2 regions of the Methylotenera sp. 1P/1 genome follow, and region 1 is predicted to be linked to the other one. Evidence: riboswitches for the same ligand, from Rfam matches in the RefSeq annotation. Region 1 holds a riboswitch; the other holds the start of a gene.
The links. A riboswitch is a leader RNA that binds a small molecule or an ion and turns the genes downstream of it on or off. The one in region 1 is predicted to bind cobalamin.
Positions count from the first base shown of each region.

Region 2: it holds a riboswitch for cobalamin, as region 1 does, so the genes downstream of both, A3Q3_RS0110160 (TonB-dependent receptor) here and A3Q3_RS0112800 (ribonucleoside-diphosphate reductase subunit alpha) in region 1, are expected to answer to the same signal.

Region 1 is NZ_ARWC01000001.1:2,630,081-2,638,167, forward strand. It holds gene A3Q3_RS0112790 (LysR family transcriptional regulator) at 1-160, opposite strand, end outside; gene metE (5-methyltetrahydropteroyltriglutamate--homocysteine S-methyltransferase) at 277-2,559, shown strand; cobalamin riboswitch at 2,758-2,981, shown strand; gene A3Q3_RS0112800 (ribonucleoside-diphosphate reductase subunit alpha) at 3,147-5,966, shown strand; gene A3Q3_RS0112805 (ribonucleotide-diphosphate reductase subunit beta) at 6,118-7,251, shown strand; gene mnmA (tRNA 2-thiouridine(34) synthase MnmA) at 7,344-8,087, opposite strand, start outside.
Region 2 is NZ_ARWC01000001.1:2,116,171-2,124,257, forward strand. It holds gene cobT (nicotinate-nucleotide--dimethylbenzimidazole phosphoribosyltransferase) at 1-238, shown strand, start outside; gene A3Q3_RS0110125 (adenosylcobinamide-GDP ribazoletransferase) at 235-1,029, shown strand; gene cobC (alpha-ribazole phosphatase) at 1,026-1,592, shown strand; gene A3Q3_RS0110135 (RNA-binding S4 domain-containing protein) at 1,606-1,812, opposite strand; gene cobU (bifunctional adenosylcobinamide kinase/adenosylcobinamide-phosphate guanylyltransferase) at 1,815-2,342, opposite strand; gene A3Q3_RS0110145 (cobalamin-binding protein) at 2,344-3,171, opposite strand; gene bluB (5,6-dimethylbenzimidazole synthase) at 3,168-3,845, opposite strand; gene A3Q3_RS0110155 (hypothetical protein) at 3,902-4,489, opposite strand; gene A3Q3_RS0110160 (TonB-dependent receptor) at 4,567-6,507, opposite strand; cobalamin riboswitch at 6,661-6,874, opposite strand; gene A3Q3_RS0110165 (hypothetical protein) at 6,970-7,200, shown strand; gene A3Q3_RS0110170 (cell division protein ZapA) at 7,200-7,502, shown strand; gene A3Q3_RS0110175 (DUF2237 family protein) at 7,972-8,087, opposite strand, start outside.

The sequences.
Region 1 (8,087 bases):
GCGGCATGCGTTTGAACAGCACAATATCGTAATGCTGTTCTAACGCTTTGATTTGATGCGACAGCGCAGACTGCGTTAAAAACACACGTTGAGCGGCCAAGCCAAGTTTGTTGGTTTCCGCAATGGCTTTGAGCGATTTTAGGTGGCGAATTTCTAGCATTTGAGTAGTTTAAATATCAGGTATGAATTAAATTCAAATTTACCATAAAAACTTTCGCTTTATTAATAAAGTTGTGTCATCAACAATAACGCTTTTTCAAAAGCGAAGGGCAGCACATGGCACAAACACATATTTTAGGGTACCCGCGTGTGGGTGAACAACGTGAGCTTAAGTTTGCGTTAGAGTCGTTCTGGCGTGGTGAAACGACTGCATCGGATTTACAAAACACAGCAGCACAATTGCGTGCCAACCATTGGCAAAAACAGCAGGCAGCAGAGCTCACGTATATCAGTAGCAATGATTTTTCTTTATACGACCATGTGCTAGACCACGCTGTGTTGTTTGGTGCAACGCCTAAGCGCTTTGCCAAGCCACCGTTTGGTGAAAAAAATGCACCGCCGGAGACTGCATATTTTGCATTAGCGCGTGGCAATATTGAGCAACCCGCCATGGAAATGACCAAGTGGTTTGATACCAACTATCATTACATCGTACCTGAGCTGAATGCGGAAACACAGTTTTCGGTAAATGCACATGACTTCTTAACCCAACTAGACGAAGCGCAAAAGTTAAATGCCAACGTAAAGCCTGTGTTGTTGGGGCCGGTCAGCTTTTTGTATTTAAGCAAAGCTAAAGGCATCCATGCGCTGGATTTGTTAGATGGGCTAGCCCAGCAATACGCGCATTTGCTGCAAGAGCTACACATTAGAAAGATTGAGTGGGTGCAAATTGACGAGCCCATTTTTGCGCTGGATTTAGATGATCAATGGTTAAAAGCGTTTCAGCGTGCTTATGCTTGGTTAAGAACGCAGCGCCCTAAACTATTGCTAACGACTTACTTTGCCAACATCACGCGCTACCAAAGTGTGATTACTGATTTACCAGTGGATGGTTTGCATATTGATGCAGTGCGTGCGCCAGAACAATTACTGCCATGGGTGAACGCATTGCCTGCCTACTGGGTGCTTTCTGTCGGGGTGATTGATGGCCGCAATATTTGGCGTAACGATTTGGACAAAACGCTCGCGCTCTTGGCAGTGCCCGCCGAGCGTTTAAAAGAACGTCTGTGGATCGCACCAAGCTGCTCACTGTTGCACACACCAGTCACACTTAGACATGAGCAGCAGTTAGACAAGGAGCTTAAGTCTTGGTTAGCATTTGCCGATGAAAAGTTAGATGAGCTTCATATTTTGGCGCAGGCGATTAATCAAGGGGATGCCCCAGTGGCTGAGGCACTTGCACAATCACGGCAGGCGATTGCTAGCCGCAAAGCATCTACCCGCGTGCATGATCAAACGGTGCAAGCTAGGATTGCCAACATTGATACTGTCAATGAAAACCGCGCCAGTACGTTTACAACGCGCCAAGCTATGCAAAAAACACGCTTGCAATTGCCGCTACTGCCTACCACTACCATTGGTTCTTTCCCGCAGACTGCAGATATCCGTGCCGCCCGTGCAGCTTTTAAAAAAGGCACGCTGCCACAAACGCATTATCACGCCAAAATGCTGGAGCACATTGAGTATGCGGTTCGTCAGCAGGAAGCACTGGAGCTGGATGTGCTGGTACACGGCGAAGCCGAGCGTAACGATATGGTGGAGTATTTTGGTGAGCAATTGGCAGGGTATGCCTTTACTCAGTATGGTTGGGTGCAGAGCTATGGCTCACGTTGCGTAAAACCGCCAGTGATTTATGGCGATGTGTATCGACCAACCCCCATGACCGTGGAATATGCGCGTTATGCACAATCGCTCTCAGCCAAACCGGTGAAGGGCATGTTGACTGGTCCGGTGACGATGTTGCAGTGGTCGTTTGTACGTGACGATCAGCCACGTTATTTGACTGCACTGCAATTAGCGCTAGCCATCCGCGATGAAGTGGCCGATTTACAACAAGCGGGGATTGCCATTATTCAAATTGATGAGCCAGCGTTGCGTGAAGGCTTGCCGCTACAAAAAGCCGCGTGGGAGCATTACTTAAATTGGGCAGTGCGTGCATTTAAGTTATCTGCCAGTGTGGCAGAAGATACGACACAGATTCACACACACATGTGCTACGCAGAGTTTAATGATATTTTGCCAGCTATTGCGGCCATGGATGCGGATGTGATTACCATTGAAACTTCACGCTCAGCAATGGAGCTATTAGATGGCTTTGGCGCATTTGCCTACCCGAATGAGATTGGCCCTGGTGTGTATGATATTCACTCGCCACGCGTGCCTACGGTAGCCTCAATGGAAAAGCTGATGCAGCGTGCGTTGGAAGTGATTCCAGCCGATCGTTTATGGATCAACCCGGATTGCGGCCTGAAAACGCGTGGGTGGCCAGAAACGATGGAGGCGTTAGCACACATGGTGCAGGTTGCAAAAAATCTGCGGACTTCTTTGACAACTGCTTAGTCCAATTGAGTGAAATCTAGCGCATAAGGTCGTGTGCGTTAGGCCACATAAAAACCTCATGGAGACATGAGGTTTTTTTAATTTTAAATTAATTTAAAGCTAATTTAAAACTTGAATAAAATCAAAGCGATAATCAATTTTAGATAAATATATTCAATATATTGTGTTTTTTGTATTGATAAACCACATTATATTGGGTTACATTAACGTCACTACGGTTTTCAACTTTTTATCAAACGTTGAAATAAAAGGGAATTCGGTACGGGTTAACATGTAATGTCTAACCTCAAGCCAAAGCTGCCCCCGCAACTGTAATTAGCGAGTTGTTTTGATTAGCTGCCACTGCATTGTTTGATGTGGGAAGGCCTAAAAACAATGAAGACCTAAGAGCCAGGAGACCTGCCGTCAGTATTTTCACCTTGATTGCGTGAATATTTTTGATAACGTTTGAGGCGGGGTGTCCTCGGCAGATAGAGTGTTGCACTTTGCACAAACACTCTGCCAGCTGGTCTTTTTTGAAGCTTACTGTTTAAACAAAATGTGAGCACATCAAAGGCATACCTGCCCCTTTTTTAAGGGAGCTATCCATGGATGATGTAAGAACATCAACAGTAGAAACATCACAATCTGGCCAACATCCGACTTTACAAGTCATCCGCCGTAATGGCGCAGTGGTGGCCTACCAACTCGACAAAATTGCCATTGCCATTACCAAAGCGTTTTTAGCGGTAGAGGGCAATCAAAGTGTGGCTTCGCAACGTGTGCGTGATCAAGTGGCTACACTCAGCCAATTGGTAAATACCGCATTGTTGCGCCGTATGCCAGCAGGTGGGGCAGTGCATATCGAAGATATTCAAGACCAAGTAGAGCTGGCCTTGATGCGCAATGGTAACCACGATGTCGCACGCGCTTATGTGCTGTATCGCGAAAAGCGCAATGCCGAACGTGCTGCCGAGAAAGCCAATGCCCCAGAGCAACAAGCGCATCACATCAATATCAATATCGACGGCAAGCTTAAACCGCTCAATATGACCATGCTAAATAACATGGTGGAAGAGGCGTGTGTGGGTTTGGGCAGCACAGTGAAACCGAGCGTGGTGGTTGAGCAAGCCGTACGCGATTTATACGATGGCATTGGGTTTAACGAGGTGCGTAAAGCGCTGATTCTTTCTGCACGTAGCCTGATTGAAACTGAGCCTGCCTATAACTATGTGACCGCGCGCCTGCAGTTGGATTTGGTGCGTGCGGAAGTGCTAGGTGGTGCGGTATCGCATACCGAAATGGCCACTGCTTACGCTGCTTATTTTCCACGCTATATCAAGATTGGTATTGAAGCCGATTTACTAGACCCGCGTTTAGGCCAGTTTGATCTGGAAAAACTAGGTGCAGAATTAACACATGACCGTGATTTTCAATTTGGTTACTTAGGTTTGCAAACCTTGTACGACCGCTATTTCTTACATGTTGAAGAGCGCCGTATTGAATTGCCACAGATTTTCTTTATGCGTGTGGCCATGGGCTTGGCCATTAATGAAATTGATCGCGAAGAACGCGCGATTGAGTTTTACCACTTGCTCTCCAGTTTTGACTTTATGAGCTCGACACCTACGCTATTTAACAGCGGTACATTGCACTCACAATTATCTTCCTGCTATTTGACGACGGTGAGCGATGACTTAGAAGGCATCTACCAAGGCATTAAAGAAAACGCCTTGCTACAAAAATATGCGGGTGGTTTGGGTAACGATTGGACGCCAGTACGTGCACTAGGTGCGCGCATTAAGGGCACCAATGGCAAGAGCCAAGGTGTGATTCCATTCTTAAAAGTCGTGAACGATACCGCAGTCGCTGTCAATCAAGGCGGCAAGCGCAAGGGTGCAGTGTGCGGTTACTTGGAAACTTGGCATCTGGACATTGAAGAGTTTCTAGATTTACGCAAAAACACTGGGGATGACCGTCGTCGTACGCACGACATGAATACCGCGCATTGGATTCCGGATTTGTTCATGCAACGCGTGACTGAAAATGGCGAATGGACATTGTTCTCACCTTCTGATGTGCCTGATTTGCATGATCTATACGGCAAAAAGTTTGCTGCGGCTTACACCGAATATGAGCGTAAAGCCGATAACGGTGAAATCAAATTATTCAAGCGCGTGCCGGCCTTGCAAATGTGGCGCAAGATGCTGTCGATGTTGTTTGAAACAGGCCATCCTTGGATCACATTTAAAGACCCATGCAATATTCGCTCACCACAGCAACACGTGGGCGTAGTGCATAGCTCCAATCTTTGTACCGAAATCACACTTAACACATCGGATACGGAAATTGCCGTGTGTAACTTGGGTTCGGTCAATCTATTGCAACATCTCACGCAAGAGGGTGATGCGCTGATTATTGACCAAGCCAAATTGGCTGCGACCACTAAAGTAGCGATGCGCATGTTAGACAACGTGGTGGATATTAACTTCTACGCCGTAGGCAAAGCGCGCAATTCTAACTATCGTCATCGCCCGGTGGGCATGGGCATTATGGGTTTCCAAAATGCACTGCATGCCATGCGTATTCCTTATGCATCACAAGCGGCAGTAGAGTTTGCGGATCGCACCATGGAAGCCGTGTGTTATCACGCCTATTGGGCATCGACCGAGTTGGCAGAAGAGCGTGGCGCATACTCCAGCTTTAAAGGCAGCTTGTGGGATCAAGGTATTTTGCCATTCGACACGCTTGATTTACTGACGACAGAACGTGGTGGCCATGTAGAAGTCGACCGTTCAATCACATTAGATTGGGCTGCATTACGTAGCCGTATTGCTGCAGTCGGTATGCGTAACTCCAATTGCGTGGCCATTGCACCGACAGCGACGATTTCTAACATTGTTGGCGTGTCTGCCAGCATTGAGCCGGAATATCAAAACTTGTACGTAAAATCCAACTTGTCTGGCGAGTTCACGATTGTGAATGAGCAATTGGTGAATGACCTCAAGGCCCGCGGTTTATGGGATGAAGTCATGGTGTCGGACTTGAAATATTACGATGGCTCCTTGGCTAAAATCGAACGTGTACCTGCAGATTTAAAAGCACTGTATGCCACAGCGTTTGATGTAGACCCGAGCTGGTTAGTAGAAGCTGCCGCGCGCCGCCAAAAATGGATAGACCAAGCACAATCGCTGAACCTGTACTTTGCTGTGCCATCAGGCAAAAAATTAAATGATATTTACATGTTAGCGTGGTTGCGTGGCTTAAAAACCACTTACTACTTGCGCTCAATGGGGGCAACGGCTGCAGAGAAATCGACCGGTACCGGTGGCGAACTCAATGCGGTATCTGCAGGTGCGATGAGTGAACCAGAGCTGGCGCCTAAAATGTGCAGTATTGACAATCCAGAATGCGAATCATGCCAATAGAAAAATAAAACTTCGTCGCGATACGGCGTTGTGATCAAAATTTTTTCGCTTACATACTGAATGTATGCCGCGCTCATAATTTTCTCTCACGCCTAGTCTCGCTTAGCACTTTTAATTTTCTAGCAAAGTTAAATTAAGAATAGGAAAAAACATGCTTTCATTTGATGAAGATATTGTACAAGAAGCAGCAACACCCAACTTGACTGTGGTAGAGCGTAAACCAGCGCCGCCAGCACCCAGCTTGGCAGCCAATCAACCTGCATTCACAGGCCGTGTGAATGCTAATGACAAACGTATGATTAACGGTCAAACCGATGTGAATCAATTGGTGCCGTTTAAATACCACTGGGCTTGGGATAAATACTTGGCGGGTTGCGCTAACCATTGGATGCCGCAAGAGGTCAGCATGAGCCGCGACATTGCACAATGGAAAGACAGCACCGCGCTGACTGAAGATGAGCGCTTAATCGTTAAACGTAATTTAGGGTTTTTTACGACAGCAGACTCACTGGCGGCCAACAATATTGTGTTGGGTACATACCGTCATATTACTGCGCCAGAATGCCGCCAATATTTGCTGCGTCAAGGATTTGAAGAGGCCATCCACACGCATGCTTACCAGTATATTGTGGAAAGCTTGGGGCTGGATGAGTCAGAAGTGTTTAATGCTTACCAAGAAGTGGCGAGCATTAAGGCCAAAGATGATTTCCTGATTCCGTTCATCAATACACTGACGGACCCAGCGTTTAAAACCGGTACGCCAGAAGCCGACCAACAACTACTGCGCTCACTGATTGTGTTTGCCTGCATCATGGAAGGCTTGTTCTTTTATGTAGGCTTTGTGCAGATTCTAGCGTTAGGTCGCCAGAATAAAATGCAGGGCGCGGCCGAGCAGTATCAATACATTTTGCGCGATGAATCCATGCACTGCAATTTTGGTATCGATGTCATCAATACCATTAAGCTGGAAAATCCACATTTGTGGACCGCCGAATTCCGTGATGAAATTCGTAGTTTGATTCAACATGGCGTAGAGCTGGAATATCAATATGCGGAAGCGACCATGCCGCGTGGTGTCTTGGGTTTAAATGCTACTATGTTCAAAGAATATCTGCGTTTTATTGCCAACCGTCGTTGTCAGCAGATTGGTCTGGATGCGTTGTACCCAGGCGCTACCAATCCATTTCCATGGATGAGTGAAATGATTGACCTGAAAAAAGAGAAAAACTTTTTTGAAACACGTGTGACCGAATATCAAACCGGTGGCGCGTTAAGCTGGGATTAGTAGTCTTAGGTCTTAGCATTTGCAATGTCAAAAGGGTGGCTTAGCCACCCTTTTTGGTGATATCAATGATTGGTTTAGCCTATTGGCCTAACTTATAGCGCCCCAGTAATGATGCCGCCGCCCAAACATACATTGCTCTCATACACCACAGCGGACTGGCCGGGTGTAACCGCCCATTGCTTTTGACCAAAACGGATATCCACCTCTTGGGTATCTACAGCATCTATTTCACAGGGGGCATCGGGCTGGCGGTAGCGTGTTTTTGCTGCGTACACCCAGTTGGTCTTGGGTTCTTCACCGCTAATCCAATGTAACTGCCCAGCTTTGAGGCCGTCACTTTGCAATAACGGATGGTCGTGACCTTGCACCACAATCAGCTCGTTTTTGGCCATGTCTTTAGCCGCTACAAACCAAGGCTCGCCATTGCTTTCACGGCTACCACCGATTTTTAGCCCTTGACGTTGCCCCAGCGTGTAATACATCAAGCCTTCATGTTGGCCGACCAGCTTGCCTCCCGGTGTTTTCATATCGCCCGGTTGGCGCGGCAAATAGCGTTGCAAAAACTCTTGGAAAGGGCGCTCACCAATAAAACAAATGCCAGTGGAGTCTTTCTTTTCTGCGTTGGCTAAGCCTGCTTCGCGTGCCATCTCTCGTACTTCGCGCTTAAGATAGCTACCCAGCGGGAATAACGTTTTTGACAGTTGCGCCTGATTCAAGCGGTGTAGAAAATAGCTTTGATCTTTGCTGCCATCATCTGCTTTGAGCAATTGGTACTGACCAGCTTGTAATGGATTTTCACGCACTTTGGCATAGTGACCAGTGGCGATTAAATCTGC
Region 2 (8,087 bases), 510 kb from region 1:
CAGTAAATTGGAGCCGGCCGTGTTGGATTATTGTATTTTTGCGCACCGTTCAGATGAACATGCCCACAAAGCGCTGTTGGATTATTTGGGCGCAACACCTTTGCTGGATATTGGCTTGCGCTTAGGCGAGGGCACGGGTGCAGTACTGGCTTATCCGCTCGTGCAAAGTGCTGTGAATTTCCTCAATGAAATGGCAAGCTTTGAGAGCGCTGGTGTTTCTGAAAGGGAGTTGTCATGAAGCAAGAGTGGCGTCACTTGCTGCTGGCGCTAGGTTTTTTTACGCGTATCCCGGTGCCTAATTTACCTGATTTCAAAGACGCTGATTTGAATCATGCTGCCAAGTATTTCCCTCTGATTGGGATTTTGGTGGGGTTGGTTGCTGCCCTTGTGTATTTTCTGGCGCACTTCATATTGACGCAATCGTTGGCAGTCCTCATCAGTATGGCCGCGACTATTTATCTGACAGGTGCTTTTCATGAGGATGGATTGGCCGATAGCGCAGATGGCTTAGGCGGTGGTTGGAATAAAGAGCGAATACTTACTATCATGCAGGACTCGCGCCTTGGCACCTATGGTGCTACCGCACTATTTTTGATGTTGTTTGCAAAATTTCAAACGATAAACGCAATGAGTCCGATTGTAGTGCCAGTCGCATTGATTAGCGGGCATGCCTTGAGTCGCCTGGCTGCAGTGTGGGTCATGCGTTGCTTGGTGTACGTGCGGTTTGAGGGTAAATCGAAACCTTTAGCCACAGCAATCTCAACAATAGATACCTTAATCGCACATATGTTTGGCCTAGCGCCTTATCTAGTTGTGATTGTGTTGTTGGTGTTGAGTCAGCATGCGTGGCAAACCATAGCGTTATTTATATTGCTTACCAGTTTGCCTGTGCTGTGTGTCTGGTGGTGGTGGGCGCATAAAATCCAACGTTGGCTTGGGGGCTATACGGGGGACACTTTAGGCGCCATACAACAAATGACAGAGCTGGCATTTTATTTGGGTGTATTAGTGTGGAGTTTGCACGTATGAGATTGACCTTAATCCGCCATACCAGTTTACAGATTCCAGCTGGTGTTTGTTATGGGCAAACTGATGTCGATGTAGCTGCGACTTTTATGCATGAAGCAACCCAAGCCAGAGATAAACTAAAGCATTTGGCGTTTGATGCCGTGTTTTCAAGCCCGTTACAACGTTGTGTGAAATTAGCCCATGCGTTAGTAACAGACAACATTGCGCATGATGAGCGGCTCAAAGAGCTGCATTTTGGCGATTGGGAGATGCGCGCTTGGGATGATATTCCGCGTGATGTGTTTGATCACTGGGCACAAAATTACGCAGAATTGGCACCGCCCAATGGCGAGACATTTAGCCAGCTACAACAGCGTGGCGTGGCTTTTGTCGAAGAGATATTACAGCAGCATCCGCAAGGGCATGTGTTGGTGGTCACGCATGGCGGTATGATTCGTGCAATATTGGCGCATGTGTTGAATATGCAATTAAAAGGGTTGTTCCGGTTTAATATTGATTATGGCAGCGTCACGCAATTAGACTTTTGCGGCACAGTGCCAAAGATTGAGTATGTAAATCGCTAGACGCTAGGTAGTGTTAGCGCACTTGTATGGTTTGCCCCATACATTCTACAGTTTGCCCGGCGCGGATTTTAGCGGTTTTGCGCAATTCAATTTCACCGTCTACTGTCACCATGCCTTCAGCTACCATGGCTTTGCCTTGTCCACCGCTATCGGCAATGCCCACGAGTTTAAGCAAATCGCACAGTGCAATATGCTCACCTTTTAATTCAAATATCTCCATTATTATCCCTTTAATTGAATCGGCAGGCCAGCGGCCACAAAACTCACGTGATCTGCAATGGCCGCAATGGCTTGGTTAAGTCTGCCTTGTTCGTCTTGAAATTGGCGATTGATTTCGCCGAGTGGCACAATGCCCATGCCGACTTCGTTGCTGACCAAAAATACCTTGGCCTGCAATGTAGGCAATACCGCAAGCAGCTGATCACGTTCTTGTTGCCAGTCTACGCCTTCCAGCGGTGCGCAATCTGGGCATATGCATTGTGCCAACCACAGGGTTAGGCAATCTACAATGATGCAAACATCCGGCTGGTCTTGGGCAACGAGACACTGCGCAAGGTTAAATGGTTGTTCAATCGTGGTCCAATAGCTTGGTCTTGATGCCTTGTGGTGTTCCACGCGTTGCTTAAATTCTTGGTCATAGACTTGCGCAGTTGCAATATAAATCACTGGCAGTTCTAGTTGTGCTGCCAGCTTCTCTGCATAACGGCTTTTGCCGGAACGTGCACCGCCTAGTATTAAATGTAGCGCCATATTATGTTGCCTCTGCAGTAAGTTGGTTTTGCATGTGATTGGCGTGGCTCCATTGTCGAATAATTGTTTGCAGTTGTGTCAGCCCGTATGTAAATACGGATGGGCCGGGCTGTAAAATATCAGCTGATTTTATCTCAAATACCATATTGTTTTTAATGGCGGGTATGTTGTGCCAACCTTCGCGTGCCGCCACTTGTTCTGGTTGAAATTTTTTACCACACCAAGAGCCAATAATAATGTCTGGCATGCGCGCTAGCACTTGTGCTGGGGTGACTGTACGATCTTGCGCGCTGTGATATTGGCTTAACTCAGGAAAACAATCTTCACCGCCCGCAATCGCAATCAACTCAGCTGCCCAGCGAATGCTACACATCATGGGCGCATCCCACTCTTCAAAATATATCTTGGGTTTGCGTGGTAAATTGGCAGCTGAGTTGCGTACTGTTTCAATTTGATGCTGAATATCTTGCACAATGGTTTCAGCTTTATCGGTTGCGCCAACTAAGCGGCCAGTGGTCAGTATCATGCGTAAAATATCGTCAACAGATCGTTGGTTAAACACATGTACCTCTATGCCAGCTTGAATGAGCGACGCAGCAATATCGGCTTGTAGATTAGAAAAGCCAAGCACTAAATCGGGAGCTAGCGCTAAAATCTTGTCGATTTTGGCAGTGGTAAAGGCTGAGACCTTGGGCTTTTCTTGGCGTGCAATTGCTGGGCGTGTGGTGTAGCCGGAAATGCCGACAATGCGATCTTGCTCGCCTAATAAATAAAGCACTTCTACCGTTTCTGTAGTTAAACAAACAATGCGCTGGGGTAAGGCTTTCATTTGGACTCCACATCATTTTGCCATTGATTCTCCATGAGCATCTCAGCAAGTGGTTTTTCTTTGGCCCAGCCTTCCTCAACCAGCATCGGCGCTTTGTAAAAGCTATTGACATAACCTAAGCATAAAATAGCAATTGGCTTTGCGCCATCGGGCATATTAAGTAGTTTAGCGAGTTTCACAGGGTCAAACATCGATACCCAGCCCATGCCAATGCCTTCGGCTCGTGCGGCTAACCACATGTTTTGGATAGCGCAACTGACGGAGGCTATGTCCATTTCGGGTAGTGTGCGGCGGCCAAAAATATGTTTTTCTCTGTGGTCACATAAAGTGGCAACGAGCACCTCGCCGCAGTCCAAGACGCCCTCTACTTTTAAGCGCATAAACTCTGCCATGCGAGCAGTAGTTTCAAACTCACCAATGGCTTGCGCAGTTTTAATACGTTCTGCGTCCACTTGTGCATGAATGGCTTTGCGTAAAGAAGGGTCACTGATACGAATAAAACGCCAAGGCTGCATCAAACCCACGCTAGGCGCATGGTGGGCGGCTTGTAATAGCTTAGTCAGTAGTTCTGGCGCAATAGGCGTAGGCAAAAAATGCCGCATATCGCGTCGCTCCGCAATGGCTTTGTAAATAGCGGCTTGTTCGGCTTCGGTATAAGCGTGTCGATTAGTCATTTGAGCGATAAAAAAAGCCGCTTAATATGAGCGGCTTTTTGTACAAACATAGCGCATTACACTTTCGAAGTTTGAAGTGCTTTGATATTGCGAAAAGCCAAGACAGTAAGCCAAGCGATGGCAAAATACATCATCGAGAAGCCCACCCAGCTAGGCAGATATTCCCAACCATGTTGCATAGATTCGATCACACCGTTCGCTGGAAAGCGACCAGAGAATAGATAGTAGGTTTGTGTGGAAATCACAAAGGCAATAAAAGTGGTCACCAGGCTTACCAATACATAAGGCAGAAGGTTGAATGCGTCATTTTGTTTGGCTAACCATACACCACCCAACCACATCGCGCCATAGGCTGGAATCAATCCCCAATAGCCATTGGTCAAGCAAAAGCCTTGTGCTGGATCAAATGCGGCGGCACCAAAATCAATCACCGTTGCTAACGTAAAAAAAGCAGCAAACCACAGCAAGCGGCTAGATAACTTGCTGCCTAAATATATACCACCCAACAAAAACAGCGCTAAGCTTGCATCTGGCAGTGCAACACTAGTGAGCACGTGGCTACCGCGTGTAAGTAGCATAAAAAAGCTAATTGCCGCAGCAACTAACAGTTGGGTTTTAACGCTTAAAGCCGAGTTTTTTGACATAGTATCTCTTATTGCAAGTGCACATAGTGGTAAAAATCTAATCATACCACTATGTCACTTTAATCATAAATCCCTGGTTAAAAATCTGCCTTCATACCAATACGCCATGTACGCACAAAGTCTACTGGGTAGATAGAGTCATCAGCGACTTGTATGGAGTTTTCATGTTCAAACAGATTATTGATAGCCGTATATAGCTGAATATTTTTGAACTGGTAATTTAAAGCAATATTCGTTGACTCATAAGCACTCTGTCTTTGATCAAAATTATTTTCAAGATCATTAAACGCATAGGCACGTGAACGCCATGTGTGATTTAAGTTGAGATGTGCATTTGTGAAAAAATTCCAATTTAAATTCGCGACGACAGAATGCTTCGGCACACCTGGTAAGTCTTTGCCATTGTAGGCGCCAGCACCACGATCTTCACGATCAATTTTAGCGCGCGTGTAGTTATAAATAAGCGATGTACTCAATTGCTCATTAATCTGGAAATAGTCCTGAATCTCAAATCCATATTTGTGGGATCTATCAATGTTGGTATTCAAGAAGGTAGCAACATCGAGAAAAATCTCGTCATCTAGTTTGGTGTAGAACGTAGTCACTTTTAAACGATTTTTATCACTGATGTGATTGAGGCCTAGATTGAGGGTTCTGGTTTTAGCGGGCTCGATAAAACCATTAAAGCCAAATCCAAAACCGAATAAACGGTCAATGTCAGGCGCTTGATAGGCTTGGTTGTAATTGGTGAAAATGGATAAGCTTGAGTTAACTTTATAATTCACGCCAATATCCCAAGCATCAATATCCTGTTTTTCTTTGGCTGCTGCTGTGCCAAATGGGTTGATGACGGGTTTGAAATTGTAGCGCACACTTTCATCGCGCGCCCCCCCAGAGAGGGTCCAATCAGCTAACTTTACTTCACCTTGTATGTACACAGCTTCGTTTTTCTTGGTGGTTTTGTCAGAGGTTACACCAAAGAAATCACTAAAACGGTTACGCTCACCATCAAAGTTCTGATAACCGGTAATCAGGCTAAAGCTGTCTGTCTGATAGCGTAAGCTGATGTCGTTGCTCTTGTAGATGGAGTTTGCAGTAGAGGGGGTGGCAGAAATAAACTCTGAGAACTTGTCCTCGTTATAGTGCACTGCACGCAATTGCAGGTTTTTAAGAATGTCCCACTCAGCACCCAATTGCCATTGGTCGGTATCGAATGATTGATGATTGTAAGTGCCGTTAGCTTGCTTAGGGTCATCTTTAAATTGTGCTTTCGTCATTGGGTTCACATAACGAATATCATTGCGTGAGCTGGTACCCTCCGCAAAGAAGCGTAAAAAATCGGTAGGCTTAATCTTGAGTTTGGCGTTTTGACTGTTACTTGTGAATTGATCTTTATGGCCAGAGGCGTCTTTTTTGCTAAAACCGTCATAGCTGTCATGGGCTAGGTTAGCTGATAAATCAATGTACTGCTCTGAAATGCCTGCTGAAATAGCATGGTTTTTTTGTCCAAAGTTACCTAAAGAGGTATTCACGGTTACCCCAGACTTAGCTTTAGTGTAGATTTGTATCGCACCAGCAGTTGCTCCATCGCCATAAATAACAGAGCCGCTGCCTTTGCTGATTTCAATACGCTCAATATTACTTAATGGAATGCCTGCTAATAAAGCAGGTTGTAGATCGATATTGTTTAATCGCTGGCCGTCCACTGTGATGACCACATTTTGATAGCCATTCTCATTGCCAAAGCCACGCATGTTAATCGCGGGTGTTGCACGGTTGCCAATGTTAGGTGACACATTTAAGGATGTTTGTTGTGTCAGATAATCGTATAACGTAGGTGCGCCAGATGTCTCAATTTGTTTTGCAGTATGGATTTCTGAAGCATAAGTGGTTTCAGATTCTTTGCGCTCAAAGCGGTTGGCTTTAACCGTAATCTCGTCTAAGTCGATATTTTCTGCCGAAAAAGCAGTATTGCTGAAAGCCAGTCCAATCAGACTGGCAATAATAGTTTTGTTCATTCTCTTTTCCCTGATGTACACGCGTCCCCGCATGCAAGATGCATTGTATGAATGGGAATACATTGAGATGAACAGACCGCAACGGGGGCAATAACGCATGGCACTCGTTTTGATGTACCGTCACCCCGCGGCATTTCCAAACTTTGCCCATGATTGAGCGTATGTTGTGTAGGCCGGTCTCCGGGCTTGTGACAATCTGATTTACGCCTTCCCAAGCGAATGTAGCTCAGTGGCATGTGGTAAATCTCAAATCACTTACCGTTGCGGGGGCAGCACAGGAATAATTGCGTAAAACACAATGCACCTGTTTCCCAGTTTCACCGGATTGCAGAAATGCAATGCCAGCACCTAACAACAGGCGTTATTATAGCGAAGTAACCGCTGACTTAAAAATTTTTATACAACAGAAATTTTGAAACATGCTAATTCACTTTGAATAGTGAACGTTAGCTATTGACGCTAATGAATTTTTTCAATTATAGTGGGCGCATGGAGATTGATTTAAAAAGTTTAGAAGACAAAGTGAGTAAACTCATCGGCGTTTGTGCAACGTTGCGCGATGAGAATCAGCAATTGCGATCTGAACTGACCAAAGCGGCGCAAGACTCTGCACGTCTTAAAAGCAATATGCTGCAAGCCAGTGACCAGTTGGAAACTTTACTTGGCACTTTGCCGGCTGAGGGGCAATCTTAATGGCTTCAAAACCAATTGATATTGAGATTCTGGGTCGTGAGTTCACAGTATCTTGCACAGACGATGAGCGTCAGGGCTTGCTGGAAGCGGTGGATTACTTAGACCATAAAATGCGCGAAATTCGCGATGCGGGAAAGATTGTGGGCGTGGAACGAATTGCTATTATGGCAGCTCTGAACATTTCTCATGAGTTGCTGAATACTAAATCTGGTGGAGTTGACGTGGGTGATATTAAGCGTAGGATGTTTACTATGCAAAACCAGATTGATGAGGCGATTTCTTTGCAAAATAAGCTGTTGTAGCCAAATCACTTCATTTCAACGTCACAAATACGTTTTAACATCCTAAAACATAATCTTTTGGCGTAACGTTTTCTTTGGTGTTGCCTGAGTCTAAATTCCTTGAACTAGTCTTTGTTATAGGTTTCGGCTATTCGGGTGCGGTGTGATCGCTCTAAATTGGGTCTGCTTTTAAGTAGCCCTTGGTGAGTGAACCTAAAGCGCTTTAGGCTGTTACCACCTGAACTTTTTTGGTTCAGGATTAACGGCTCAGGTAACACCAAAGAGAATTAACCTTGTTGAAGTCTCGCTGACACTGCGTTACTTTCGTTCCTCGTACTTAGTGTATTGCGTTCGCTCAAGTGCCTTGTTTTAGATTCGCTTGAACAAGGTTGCTCAAATGCCTCGTCTCAATTGATGTTATGCAAAGCACCACTCAAACACCTTAAATTTTGATGTGTAAATTCAAAACTTTCTGAATTTGTTTTTATCTTTATCTCAGTGCGTGATATTTCAAATCCGCCAGACTCACAATGTCTAGGCATCTTTCGTGACAAGCTTCCAACACCACAGGCGGGGCGAAGCCTGCTTCTGAAGCTTCCAGCCAAC